Regions from separate parts of the Parafrankia sp. BMG5.11 genome, predicted to be linked through region 1. Evidence: riboswitches for the same ligand, from Rfam matches in the RefSeq annotation. Region 1 holds a riboswitch; each other region holds the start of a gene.
What was found. Region 1 has a riboswitch for S-adenosylmethionine ahead of E0504_RS39645 (aminotransferase class V-fold PLP-dependent enzyme). Riboswitches for the same ligand answer to the same signal wherever they lie in the genome.
Positions count from the first base shown of each region.

Region 2: it holds a riboswitch for S-adenosylmethionine, as region 1 does, so the genes downstream of both, E0504_RS20210 (hypothetical protein) here and E0504_RS39645 (aminotransferase class V-fold PLP-dependent enzyme) in region 1, are expected to answer to the same signal.
Region 3: it holds a riboswitch for S-adenosylmethionine, as region 1 does, so the genes downstream of both, thrC (threonine synthase) here and E0504_RS39645 (aminotransferase class V-fold PLP-dependent enzyme) in region 1, are expected to answer to the same signal.

Region 1 covers NZ_SJXI01000078.1:81,692-85,683, reverse strand. Annotated here, with positions in the region: gene E0504_RS39650 (ATP-dependent RecD-like DNA helicase) at 1-1,640, shown strand, start outside; SAM riboswitch class IV at 1,775-1,888, shown strand; gene E0504_RS39645 (aminotransferase class V-fold PLP-dependent enzyme) at 1,925-3,523, shown strand; gene E0504_RS54565 (helix-turn-helix domain-containing protein) at 3,646-3,992, shown strand, end outside.
Region 2 covers NZ_SJXI01000027.1:450,386-454,377, reverse strand. Annotated here, with positions in the region: gene E0504_RS20225 (M14 family metallopeptidase) at 1-267, shown strand, start outside; gene E0504_RS20220 (alpha/beta hydrolase) at 293-1,168, shown strand; gene E0504_RS20215 (hypothetical protein) at 1,506-1,886, shown strand; SAM-I-IV-variant riboswitch at 2,193-2,294, shown strand; gene E0504_RS20210 (hypothetical protein) at 2,335-2,613, shown strand; gene E0504_RS51325 (DUF5681 domain-containing protein) at 2,645-3,034, opposite strand; gene E0504_RS20200 (helicase RepA family protein) at 3,045-3,992, opposite strand, start outside.
Region 3 covers NZ_SJXI01000066.1:973-4,964, reverse strand. Annotated here, with positions in the region: gene E0504_RS36805 (trehalose-6-phosphate synthase) at 1-771, opposite strand, end outside; gene E0504_RS36800 (HAD hydrolase family protein) at 890-1,690, opposite strand; SAM riboswitch class I at 1,893-2,012, shown strand; gene thrC (threonine synthase) at 2,020-3,297, shown strand; partial or broken gene groEL (chaperonin GroEL) at 3,909-3,992, shown strand, end outside.

The DNA.
Region 1 (3,992 bases):
GCATCGGGTTCCGCACCGCGGACACCATCGCGCAGGCGGTCGGCATCCCACACGACAGCCCGCAGCGCATCAAGGCCGGCCTCGCGTTCACCCTTTCCGAGGCCACCGACAGCGGCCACTGCTTCCTGCCCGAGACCCGGCTGATCGCCGACGCCGTGCGCATCCTCGGCGTCGACACCGGCGCGGTGATCGAGGGGCTCGGCGAGCTGATCACCGAGGAGGGGGTGGTGCGCGAGGAGGTCCCCGGCGAGGACCCGGAGCAGCCGGTCGCCGCGGTGTACCTCGTCCCGTTCCACCGCGCCGAGATCTCCGTCGCGGGGCAGCTGCTGCGCCTGCTGCGGGCCGACGAGGACCGCCTCGCCGCGTTCGCCGCCGTTGACTGGGAGAAGGCGCTCGGCTGGCTGCACACCCGTACCGGGACCGAGCTGGCGGCGGCGCAGCGCGAGGCGGTCACCCTCGCTCTCACCTCCCGGGTGGCGGTGCTGACCGGCGGGCCCGGCTGCGGGAAGAGCTTCACGGTGCGCTCGGTCGTCGAGCTGGCCCGCGCCCGGCGGGCGAAGGTCGTCCTCACCGCCCCGACCGGACGGGCCGCCAAGCGGCTCGCCGAGCTGACCGGCCACGAGGCGTCGACGGTGCACCGGCTGCTCGAGCTGCGTCCCGGCGGCGACGCCGCCTACGACCGGGACCGCCCGCTCGACGCCGACCTCGTCGTGGTGGACGAGGCGTCCATGGTCGACCTGCTGCTGATGAACAAGCTGGTCAAGGCCGTCCCGCCGGGCGGGCACCTGCTGCTGGTCGGCGACGTCGACCAGCTTCCCTCCGTTGGCGCCGGGCAGGTGCTGCGTGATCTGCTCACCACCGGCACGCCGATCCCGCACGTGCGGCTGACCCAGGTGTTCCGCCAGGCCAGCGAGTCGGGCGTGGTGACCAACGCGCACCGCATCAACCGCGGGGACCATCCGCTGGTGCGCGGCCTGGACGACTTCTTCCTCTTCGTCGCCGAGGAGGCCGAGGACGCCGCCCGGATCACCGCGGAGGTGGTGGCGCGGCGGATCCCGGCCAAGTTCGGCCTCGACCCGCGGCGCGACATCCAGGTGCTCGCGCCGATGCACCGCGGCCCGGCCGGCGCCGGGGCGCTCAACATCGCGCTGCAGGAGGCACTCACGCCGAGCCTGCCGGACCGCCCCGAGCGTCGCTTCGGCGGCCGGGTGTTCCGGGTCGGCGACAAGGTCACCCAGGTGCGCAACAACTACGACAAGGGCGCGAACGGGGTGTTCAACGGGACGCTCGGGGTGGTCACCGCGCTCGACAACGACAGCCAGACCCTGACCGTCCGCACCGACGAGGACGAGGACGTCGACTACGAGTTCACCGAGCTCGACGAGCTGACCCACGCCTACGCGGTGACGATCCACCGTTCGCAGGGCAGCGAGTACCCGGCCGTGGTCATCCCGCTGACGACCAGCGCATGGATGATGCTGCAGCGCAACCTGCTGTACACCGCGGTGACGCGGGCGAAGAAGCTGGTGGTCCTGGTCGGCTCGCGCCGGGCCATCGGGCAGGCGGTCCGCTCGGCCGGCCACGGGCAGCGCCACACCGCGCTCGCGCACCGCCTGCAGTCCGCCGGGCGCTCCGGATAATTTTCCGCGGCTCGCGGCTCGCGGCTCGCGGTCGAAGCGCGCGATTCGCCGTCTGCTGGATGTTCCGGGTATTTCGGCCCGGTCTCGGTGTCTCTGCGGTGTCCGTCCGGCACGGGCTGCTACAGTTTTCGCCAGGTCCTGAGCGCCAGCGTCAAGCCCCGGCTTGCTGGCCGGCAACCCTCCTCCGCGGTGGGGTGCCCCGGGTGTGACCAGGCCCGCGGCGAACCCGCCGTCGGCAAGTGCGGACCCCCTCTGGGTCCACCGGGGCCCAAGGAGGCTTCGTCGTGTCCTTTTCGTATGCCACCACGTCTCCCGACGTTGATCGGGAAGGGCCCGCCGTCGGCGCGCTGCTCGACGTGGTGGGGGCCAGCCTCCCCGTTCCGCTCGCCGACGGACGCGAGGTCCCGTACGCCAATCTCGACCAGGCCGCCAGCGCCCCCTGCCTGCGCGGGGTCGCCGAGCACGTCGAGCGCGTCCTGCCGTACTCGGCGAGCGTGCACCGCGGAACCGGCTACTCCTCCGCGGTCTGCACCGCGCTCTACGAGGGGGCCCGCGACGCCGTGCGCACGTTCGTCGGCGGCCGCCCGGACGACGTCGTGATCTTCACCCGGAACACCACCGACTCGGTGAACCTGCTCGCCCGCTGCCTCCCGCCGCAGCCGCCCGACCCGGCGCGGACGTCCGACCCAAGCCACGCCGTGCCCGGCGGGGTCGTCGTGTTCGACCTGGAGCATCACGCGAACCTTCTCCCGTGGCGGTCCCGGCCGGGCTGCCGGTGGGTGCCCGCCGCGCCCACCCGCGCCGACACGCTGCGCGCGCTCGCCACCGCCCTGGACACGGCACCGACCTCGCTCGTCGCGGTGACCGGCGCGTCCAACGTCACCGGCGAGGTGCCGCCGCTCGCCGAGATCGTCCGGCTGGCGCGCGCGGCCGGCGCGCGGGTCTTCGTGGACGGCGCCCAGCTCGTCCCGCACCGTCGGGTCGACATGGCCGCGCTCGGCATCGACTACCTCGCGTTCTCCGGGCACAAGCTGTACGCGCCGTTCGGCGCCGGCGTGCTCGTCGGACGTCCGGACTGGCTGGCGGCGGCCCCGCCCTATCTCGCCGGCGGGGGCGCCGTGCGTGAGGTGACCAGCTCCGCCGTGGCCTGGGCGGACGGCCCGGCCCGGCACGAGGCCGGCAGCCCCAACCTCCTCGGCGCGACGGCGATCGCGGCCGCCTGCCGGCTGCTGGGTGCGCTCGACGCCCGCGACCTGCACCAGCACGAGGACCTGCTGCGCCGCCGCCTGGTGGACGGGCTGCGCGGGATCGAGGGGGTCACCATCCACTCCCTGTGGGCCGACGGAGACGATCCCGCCGCTGGCGAGGCCGCCGGAGACGGGGCTGCCGGTGGCGCTGCCGCCGGAGGCGAGGCTGTCGATGCCGGGGCTGCCGGAGGCGAGGGCCCGGACGGGACCCTGGCCACGGGGCCCGTCGGGGTCGTCACCTTCTCGGTCGCCGGGCGCGATCCCGGGTACGTCGCCGCCGTCCTCTCCGCCGAGCACGGCGTCGGGGTACGCGCCGGACGCTTCTGCGCGCATCCGCTGCTGGGGCGGCTCGGAGCCGAGGGCGGCGCGATCCGCGCGAGTGTCGGCATCAGCTCGACGAGTGCCGACGTCGACAGGCTGCTGGCCGGGCTGGCGGAGCTCGTCGGCCGCGGGCCGCGCCAGCAGTACCGCGACCTGGGTGACGGAGGCTGGGCTCCGGCAGCGGACGGTCGCGCGCTGCCGCCCTGGGTCGCCGAGCACATGGCGGCCGGTCACGTCCGCGGTCGTGTGCCCGCGCCGGGCCACGCGTACGACAGCGTCGGCCTGCCCGCGTACTCCAGCCCCTGCGGGACCTGAGCCGACACGGGCGCGGATGTTCTCGTCATGGTGCGGACTCGCGGATGTCCGTCGTCCGGGCCCGGCTGCCCGCGTACGCTTCGCACGGGGCACTGTCGCGCTAGGAGGTGGCGGGCTTGACGATGATCGCCGGAACGGCGGCCGCGGGTGGCGGTGTCGCTCCGACACGGGCTGCCGGCTACCGGCCCGAGAGCGCCGGCCCGCCTGTGGAGCCGGTCGCGCCGCCGCTGCGCAGGCTGATCGGTGGGGTGCTGCGTCGGCTCCGCCAGGCGCAGGGCCGCACGTTGCGGGACGTCGCCGAGGCCGCGCAGGTCTCCATGCCCTACCTCTCGGAGGTGGAACGCGGTCGCAAGGAGGCCTCCTCGGAGGTACTGGCCGCGATCTGCCGGGCGCTCAACATCAGACTGGTCGACCTCCTCGCCGAGGTGATGGCCGAGCTGGTCCGCTACGAGCCGCTGCCGCTGACGAC
Region 2 (3,992 bases), on a different contig from region 1:
GATCGGGAAGAGGAATTCCTCGCAGGATGGCTCGCTGGAAGGGAAACCGCGATCCCGGGCTACCCTTTCTCGGTCGAGCGCCGCGATGCCAACCCAGGGGCCGGTACGGCGAAAAACTGGTTCCACCAGACCTACGGCATTCCTGCTTACACCTACGAAGTGGGCGATGAGACCGATCGCGAGGCGATCAGGCGGTCTGCGATAACTCTCGCCCGCACCTACCTCGATCCGCTTGAGCAACTGGCGCGCGATCGGCCCGAGCGTTAGATAGCGCTTAGAGGGAGACTGCGCAGTGCGGCGGCTTTTTGTCCTTCTGCTTCTATTTGTGCTGTTCACGGCATGCGTCGGAGCCGGTGATGCGCCGCGGGCACCCCAAGACGCGACTGTTCACACTTCTTTTGAATTCAGCGGCTGGGCAGGTCCGGCCATACGGGTTTGGTATCAGAAGCCGGTGCGCGTCTCCGTGAGCACGCCAATCGTGTTCGTGATGCACGGGGTGCGGCGGGATGCCGACCGCTATCTGGCAGAGTGGGCGCCTATCGCTCAGCGGAACGGTTTCATTCTTGTGGTACCCGAGTTCAGCCAAGCCGATTTTCCCGGATCGCGCGGGTACAATGACGGCTATCTGCGCGAGGAAGACGGCTCTCTCCGGCCGCGCTCGCACTGGTCCTTCGCGTCGATCGAGCCGCTGTTTGATGAAATCAAAGCCCGGACCGGCACCAGATCGGCAGCATACGCGCTTTACGGTCATTCAGCCGGGGCCCAGTTCGTCCACCGCTACGTACTGCTCATGCCGCAGGCCCGCCTCAGCAGGGCGATTGCTGCCAACGCGGGTTGGTACACGATGCCCGATCTCCAATTTGACTATCCCTATGGTCTCGCTAGCACCGGGGTAGATGAGCCAGCTTTGAAGCGCGCACTCACCAAACCACTGACGGTCCTGCTTGGTACTGCGGATACTGACCAGGATCCGAACCTTCGCACTACGCTTGATGCAAACGCGCAGGGGCCTCATCGATATGCGAGAGGGCTCAATTTCCACCGTCATGCTGAGGCCGCTGCCGCGCGCGCTGGGGTGCCGTTTGGCTGGCGACTTCTGAGAGTCCCGGGGGTGGGCCACTCTAACAGCAAGATGGCCATCTCCGCTGCACCGCTTTTAGCAAAGTAACGAAGCTTCCGCTCTTTTTGCTCACCGAAATGATCGTCTGCTTTTCGCTAACCGCGGCTCGAAAGCTGCAAGTCAGCTTACGGCCCAGAACCTGCCATTCCGCGGCTGTGTTTCCCAGGTGCTGCCTCAGTCGTAGGCGCCGCTTCTTTGATGGGTTTAAGCGCTTGAATTAACAGTAGGTCGTCCGCCCACTCACGCTGATTGAATATTAGCGGGTCCACACAATTCCATGCCTGAGTGTGCTCGGCAATGGGGGGCCAGGACGCTGGCTGGGCGGTCTTGCACTATCCCTGCGCCGGGCTCACAAACGCGAGAAGTATAAATTTAGGAGGCAACCTTGAGCTTCACTCCGGCCGGCAAGTTGCTCACCCTTGCATCTGGTTTGCTGTGTCCTAGCCTAGCGTCAGCTGCGCCGGTCGATGCTGCGGTGGAAGTGGCAGTGGGGGCGAAAACAGTGACCGCCGATGTAAAGGTGGCGATCGCGGAGGGCGCTTCGGCGCTGTTAGCCAATGAGCGGTGGGCTGTGGTTGGAAGCTGCTCCAATCGACCCACAGTCAGGATCAACTTCGTGAAAGGGGCTCAAGCCTTAACAGCGACGAAGCGAGTAGCAATTGTCAGTGGCGCGGCGAGGCTGACGGCCGATCGCCAGATCTGCATTACCAACGCCGCGCAACTAACGACGGAGATGCGGGCCTCGTTGAATCTGCCTACGGATTAGATCTGACAGTGGCCTCAGGTCAGGGCATTAGAAACCCCGTCTTTTATACTCATCAGGCAGGAGTTTGGATGCGTCGATCGAGGCATCTTCGAATGAGAGACCATTGTCCATACCCGTCTTATGACGACGCGGATTCGGTCCAAGTCCTCTTTCTTCTGCGAGCGCTTTGCCATACCAACTCCAAGGTCTAGGCCCACAATAGTCGGACGAGGTGGTCCTCGCGAACGCGACGACGACGCTCTAAACTGAGAGAATATCGCGCCAAGCGCCGCACTTGAAATGCGCTCACCCTTGAGATATCTCAAGCGTAATCATCAGGAGCAGGGCAATTCCGCCCTCACCAACCTGCCAGTTCGGGCAAGGTGGTACCCGCAAGGGGATGTGGCCGAGGCAAATATGCGAACCCATTCGAACCGCGAGCAGCTCCTACGCAAAAGGAGACCTGCATATGCACCCGTTTAAGCTTGGCGACGTCGTTGTGTGCGTTAACGATACGCCTCTCCCCGAAAAGATCGTTCGCATCGGTGAGCCGTGGGTGAAAATCGGGCGAACTTATCTAGTGTCCGGAATTAGCAGTAACGAAGTCGGCCACCACGGCATCGTGCTTCTTGAGATAAGGCAGTGGCCGCCCGCGATCGGCTGGCACACATGGCGCTTCAAAAAACTTTATGGCACGGATCAGCGCGTGGAAGTAGAGACCCGCGGTAAAGAATTGGAGCATGCATAGCTCCGCACTGGCGGGCTCGAGCCGTCCGCGGTCAAGTTTTGTTTTCAGGCGTCGGCGCCAGCACCGCGTTGCTTCGTGCCCGCGCGGCATCAAGTATGGCGGCAATCCGAACTGACGCATCGACGTCAGAGTGCTGACCCGCGGGCAGCAGCTTTTCAATCGATAGGATAGTCTGAGCGGGCCGGCCCCAGCCGCGATCCAGCAACGCAGTAGCTGCGGTCACTCGTGCTGCGGCCGGGCTTCTCTTGTCCTCAAGCACAGCCATCAGCGCGGCCAGGGCATCCTCGGTTTTTTCGCGCGCGAGCTCTGTGAGGCTTCGACCGTCTGATAAGCGACGCGGGGGCCGACCGCCAGGGTTTCCGCTTTGTCCCTTCTCGAAACGGCCGAGTGGCCTGTTCGGCTCCTGAGAACAGGTGTCCATAACGATCTCCTTAACTCATCGGTCCACCCACCACCCCTCTTGTAGGGGGGTGTGGTGTGGGTGGAATGGATTTGATGTCCACATCTGCCGTTTGTGGGTCGATGTGGGGTTGTGGGAGCGTAATTCCTGCAGGACCTTCGGCGATGAGGCCTCTTTGCATCATCGTGCGAATGCTGCGCTTGATTGCGTCTGGTCGCGGAACCGGTGAGTTGGGGTAGATCCGCAGGTGCTCATCCCTGGTTGATTGTACCAGCTCGTAAATTGAAAAGGGGCCCGTGAAATCAAGTTCCTGAAGCTTGTCCAAAATTATGCTTTGTATCTTGCCGGCAGGTGCCGCCGAGGATTCTACAGCGTCGATATGGCTGACGACGCAGCTAGTCACCGGATCGCCGTCCTCATCGGTCTCGAGAACAATCTGTTGCATGGTGAAGGCGGCTGCAGCGCCGTGCTCGCCGTCTTTCATTTTAGTGACTTCGGCGACAGAATAGGAGTCACCTCGCGAAACGCGGATCTCAACGTCGACGGCGCCTTTCAGACCTGACCAACCGCGAGCCCCTCGCCCTTCGTCTTTGCCACTGTGATGGATCAACAAGACAGTCGCTCCCGTGCGCTCGATGAGTTCGTTACAGTGCGCAATGGCAGCGCTCATATCCTGGGCGGAATTCTCGTCCGCGCCTGATGTGGCTTGGGCGAGCGTATCTATCACGATGAGGTCCGCACCACCCGCAGCGCGGATCTCCTCAATGAGCGCAAGGGGGTCCTCGCTGTGAAGTGATGGACGCCCAGCAATTACGCCGATTGGCAGGTCGGCTAGGGCTACCTGATGGTACTCGGCGTAGGCTCTAAGGCGGAGACGGGCGCCAGTTGCCCCTTCAGCCGCAATGTAGACAACTCGCCCGCACTGGGTGCGCCTGGCTCTCCAAGAAGTTCCTCGCGCAACCGACCAAATCAGGTCGAA
Region 3 (3,992 bases), on a different contig from region 1:
GACGGTGTCGCCCACCACCTCGGCGCCGAGGATCTCGGCGCAGCAGTCGCGGAAGGCCGCCGCCCACGCCGGGGCGAGGAAGCCGAGCCGGTCCGCCCCGAGCATGCCGTGCAGGATCGCCGCGGACACGTCGTCGGGCAGCATCCGGAAGTACTCCGGCGGGGACCACGGCGTATGGCTGAAATGGGCTATCCGCAGGTCCGGCCGCATCTGGCGCAGCCGGGCGGGGACCAGCGTCAGGTGGTAGTCCTGGACGAGCACGCACGCCCCCGGCGCCGCCAGCTCGGCCAGCGCGTCCGCGAACGCCGCGTTGTACGCCTCGTAGGCGGCCCAGTCCTTGCGGAAGGACGCGCCGAAGCTCGGCTCCGTCGCCGGCGCATGCAACAGGTGCAGGACGAACCAGAGCGTCCGGTTGGCGACCGCGTTGTAGGCGCGGTCGAACAGCACGCGGTCGAGGTCCAGCATCCGCACCGAGGCGCCGCCGGTGTCGTAGCCGCTGCGGTCGATGCGGCCGCCCGGAGCGGAGCGGGCGGCCCGCCGGTCGGCGTCACTGAGGGCCGCGCAGACCCAGACGATCTCCCGGCCGTCCTCGGGCGTGTCCTGGACGACCTGGGCCAGGCCGCTGACCAGACCGCCGCCGCCGCGCCGGGGATGCAGCAGGCCGTCGTCGCCGACGACGAACGACACCGGCCCCCGGTTCGACGCGATCAGCAGATCGGCCTGGGCCGGGTACTCGCTCCCGGGCGCCGTGAACTCCCCGATGCCCGGCATGTGACGCACACAGCGGAGCGTAGGCCATCGAGTGCCCTGTCGGGGCGCCACCCGCAAGCACCGCGGGTGCGCGCCGCCGGAATGCCGCCCGGCAGGGCCGCCGCGACGGGGCCCGCGGTCAGCCGGCGCCGAGCGCGGCGCGCACCGCGGTGGCCCAACCTGCACCGAGCGGGCCGTCCTCGACCACCACGTTGTCGTAGGCCGGGAGCAGCGCGGCGATGTCCGGGTGGCGCACCGCGTTGGCCACCAGGTGCATCCGCCCCACCGAACGGGCCATCGCGAGATCACTGGCGGAGTCGCCGATGGCGATCGCCTCGGCCGGGTCCACCCCGCGCCGCTTGAGGTCGTGCGCGACGGCGTCGCCCTTGCTGACGCCGTCCGGCACCAGGTGGTAGACGTGCGGGTGCACGCCTAGATCGGGCATGTGCGCCGGTGAGATGAGCCCGTTGTCGCGCATGCTCAGCCAGCCGAAACCGGACTCGGCCAGCCAGCCGTCCACCTCGGCGACGTCGATCCGGCCACGCAGCATGACGTCCACCTCGCGGCCGGTGTGCCAGGGGGTGTGCAGCTCCAGGCGGCCGGGGTGCAGCTTGATCAGCTCGTCGAGCAGGCTCTCCGGCACCCGCTCGAACGAGTCGGGCATCGCGCCGCGCAGGATCTCGGTGTCGAGCCCGGTGTTCCATCCGATGATCGCGCCCAGCTCGCCGATGAACCCGTCGGCGCCGAAGATCCCGGCGGCCTCCACGAGCTGCGGCCTCGTCCGCCCGGAGACCAGCACCAGCGCGATGTCCGCGTCGTGCAGGTCGACGAGTGCGCGGGCGGGGTCAAGGGTGGTGTCGCCGCCCTCGGCCCGGAAGAAGCAGCCCCGCGGGCCGACCATCGTTCCGTCGAGATCGGTGTAGACCACACGAACGCTCACGCTTCGGGCTCCCTGGTGTCGGTCCGGCGAGATCGCGGCCGGCGGCAAGCGGCCCAGGTGACGCGGGCACACGGCCCCTCGACCCGACCGCGGCCCACCTCAGGACGTGTCATCGAAGCACCTGTGGCACACGGCAAACCGCCGGAACTCCGGTGCACGCCTGTCCGCACGCGGTCTACAGTACGGACAGACAACTTCATCTGGCTCATCCAGAGGGGCAGAGGGAACGGCCCAGCGAAGCCCCGGCAACCACCGTCGCATCCATGCGCGGCAGGTGCTAATTCCGACCCGGGACGCAGCCGGCTCCCGGGAAAGATGAGGAGTTCCGCATGACTCTCGCGCCCGAGCGCGCCACTCTCCCGAGCCCGGACGCCGCCAACCCCGCCGTCTCGCTGTCCTGTCGTCACTGCGGTGCCACCTACCCGCTGTCGGCCACCCACGTCTGTGTCGAGTGTTTCGCGCCGCTCGAGATCGCCTACGACGAGGACCGGCTGCGCAAGGTCACCCGGGCGTCGATCGAGGCCGGGCCGTCCAACCTGTGGCGGTACGTCGGCCTGCTGCCCGCCGGGCACGTCGCCGAACGGCGCGTCTCCCTCGACGCCGGCTGGACCCCGCTGCGACCCGCCCAGCGCCTCGCCGCCGAGCTCGGCATGCGCACCCTGTGGGTCAAGGACGACAGCGCGAACCCGACCCACTCGTTCAAGGACCGGGTCGTCTCGGTGGCCCTCACCGCCGCCCGCGAGCTCGGCTTCCACACCGTCGCCTGCGCGTCCACCGGGAACCTCGCCCAGTCCGTCGCCGCCCACGCCGCGTCCGCCGGCCTGCGCTCGGTCGTGCTCGTCCCGCACGACCTGGAAGCCGGCAAGACCGTGTCGACGGCCGTGTACGGCGGCACCCTCGTCGCGATCAAGGGCAACTACGACGACGTCAACCGGCTGTGCAGCGAGCTGGCCGGCGAGTACGAGTGGGCGTTCGTCAACGTCAACGTCCGGCCGTTCTACGCGGAGGGCTCGAAGACCCTCGGCTACGAGGTCGCCGAGCAGCTCGGCTGGCGCATCCCCGGCCAGGTCGTGGTGCCGATCGCCTCCGGCTCCCTGCTGACCAAGGTCGACAAGGCGTTCGGCGAGCTCGGCCGCCTCGGGCTCGTCGAGCCCACCCCGTACAAGGTCTTCGGCGCCCAGGCCGCCGGCTGCAACCCCGTCGCCGCCGCCTACGCCCGCGGCGCCGACACGGTCGCCCCGGTGAAGCCGTCGACGATCGCCAAGTCGCTGTCGATCGGCAACCCGGCGGACGGCCCCTACGCCCTCGACGTCGCCCGCCGCACCGGCGGCGCCATCACCGACGTCACCGACGACGAGATCGTGGACGGCATCCGCCTCCTGGCCCGCACCGAGGGGATCTTCGGGGAGACCGCCGGCGGCGTCACCGTCGCCTGCCTGCGCCGCCTGCTGAACGAGGGCCTCCTCGACCCGGACGTCGAGACGGTGATCTACAACACCGGCGACGGGCTGAAGACCCTCGACCCCCTGGTCTCCACAGGTGGCCCCACCGCCACGATCCCGCCCTCGCTCTCCGCGTTCGAGGCCGCCGGCCTCGGCGACGACTAGCCTCCCGCTCTCCCCGACGAAGCGTCGGCGCCCGGACCCGCGCGAAACCGCGGCTCCCGGGCGCCCGCAGAACGGTGACACCCGGGCCCACGGAGCGGCAGCGCCCGGGGCTCTCGCGCAGCGGTGGCGGGGCCTCCCGCGGAACGGGCCGGTGGGGCCCGGGCGCACCGGGCGATGGCCCGGCCGAACCCAGCGGTGGACCAGCCCGAACCGGTGGTGGGCCGGTCGCGGGCCGAACCGAGCCCGGTGGTGGTCGGTCGGCGTCGTGTGCGCGTAGCCGGGCGGGGAGTTGTGCGCGGCTGGTCAGGATGGCGTTGTTCGACACCGATTCCGCCTGGGGCCACACCGATTTCCCGTGGATGTCGCCGCAGGCGGGGAGGCCTCGGCGGCCTGCCGCCACGCCGATGGGACACGGGGGGCGAGCTTGCACTCACCCATGCCGAGTGCTAAACAGGACTTGGCACTCTCCCCATGGGAGTGCCAAGGGCTGAAACGACGAGGCTTCCTGGTCATCCTTCCGTTCGCACGGGGGCCGGGTCGGAGCCGTCCGTCGCGGGCGTCGTTGTGGCCAGGCCATCGAACTGCCATCCCCCTGGGAGGACCCAGACACCATGCCGAAGATCATTGCCTTCGACGAGGAGGCACGGCGCGGCCTGGAGCGCGGCATGAACCAGCTGGCCGACGCGGTCAAGGTC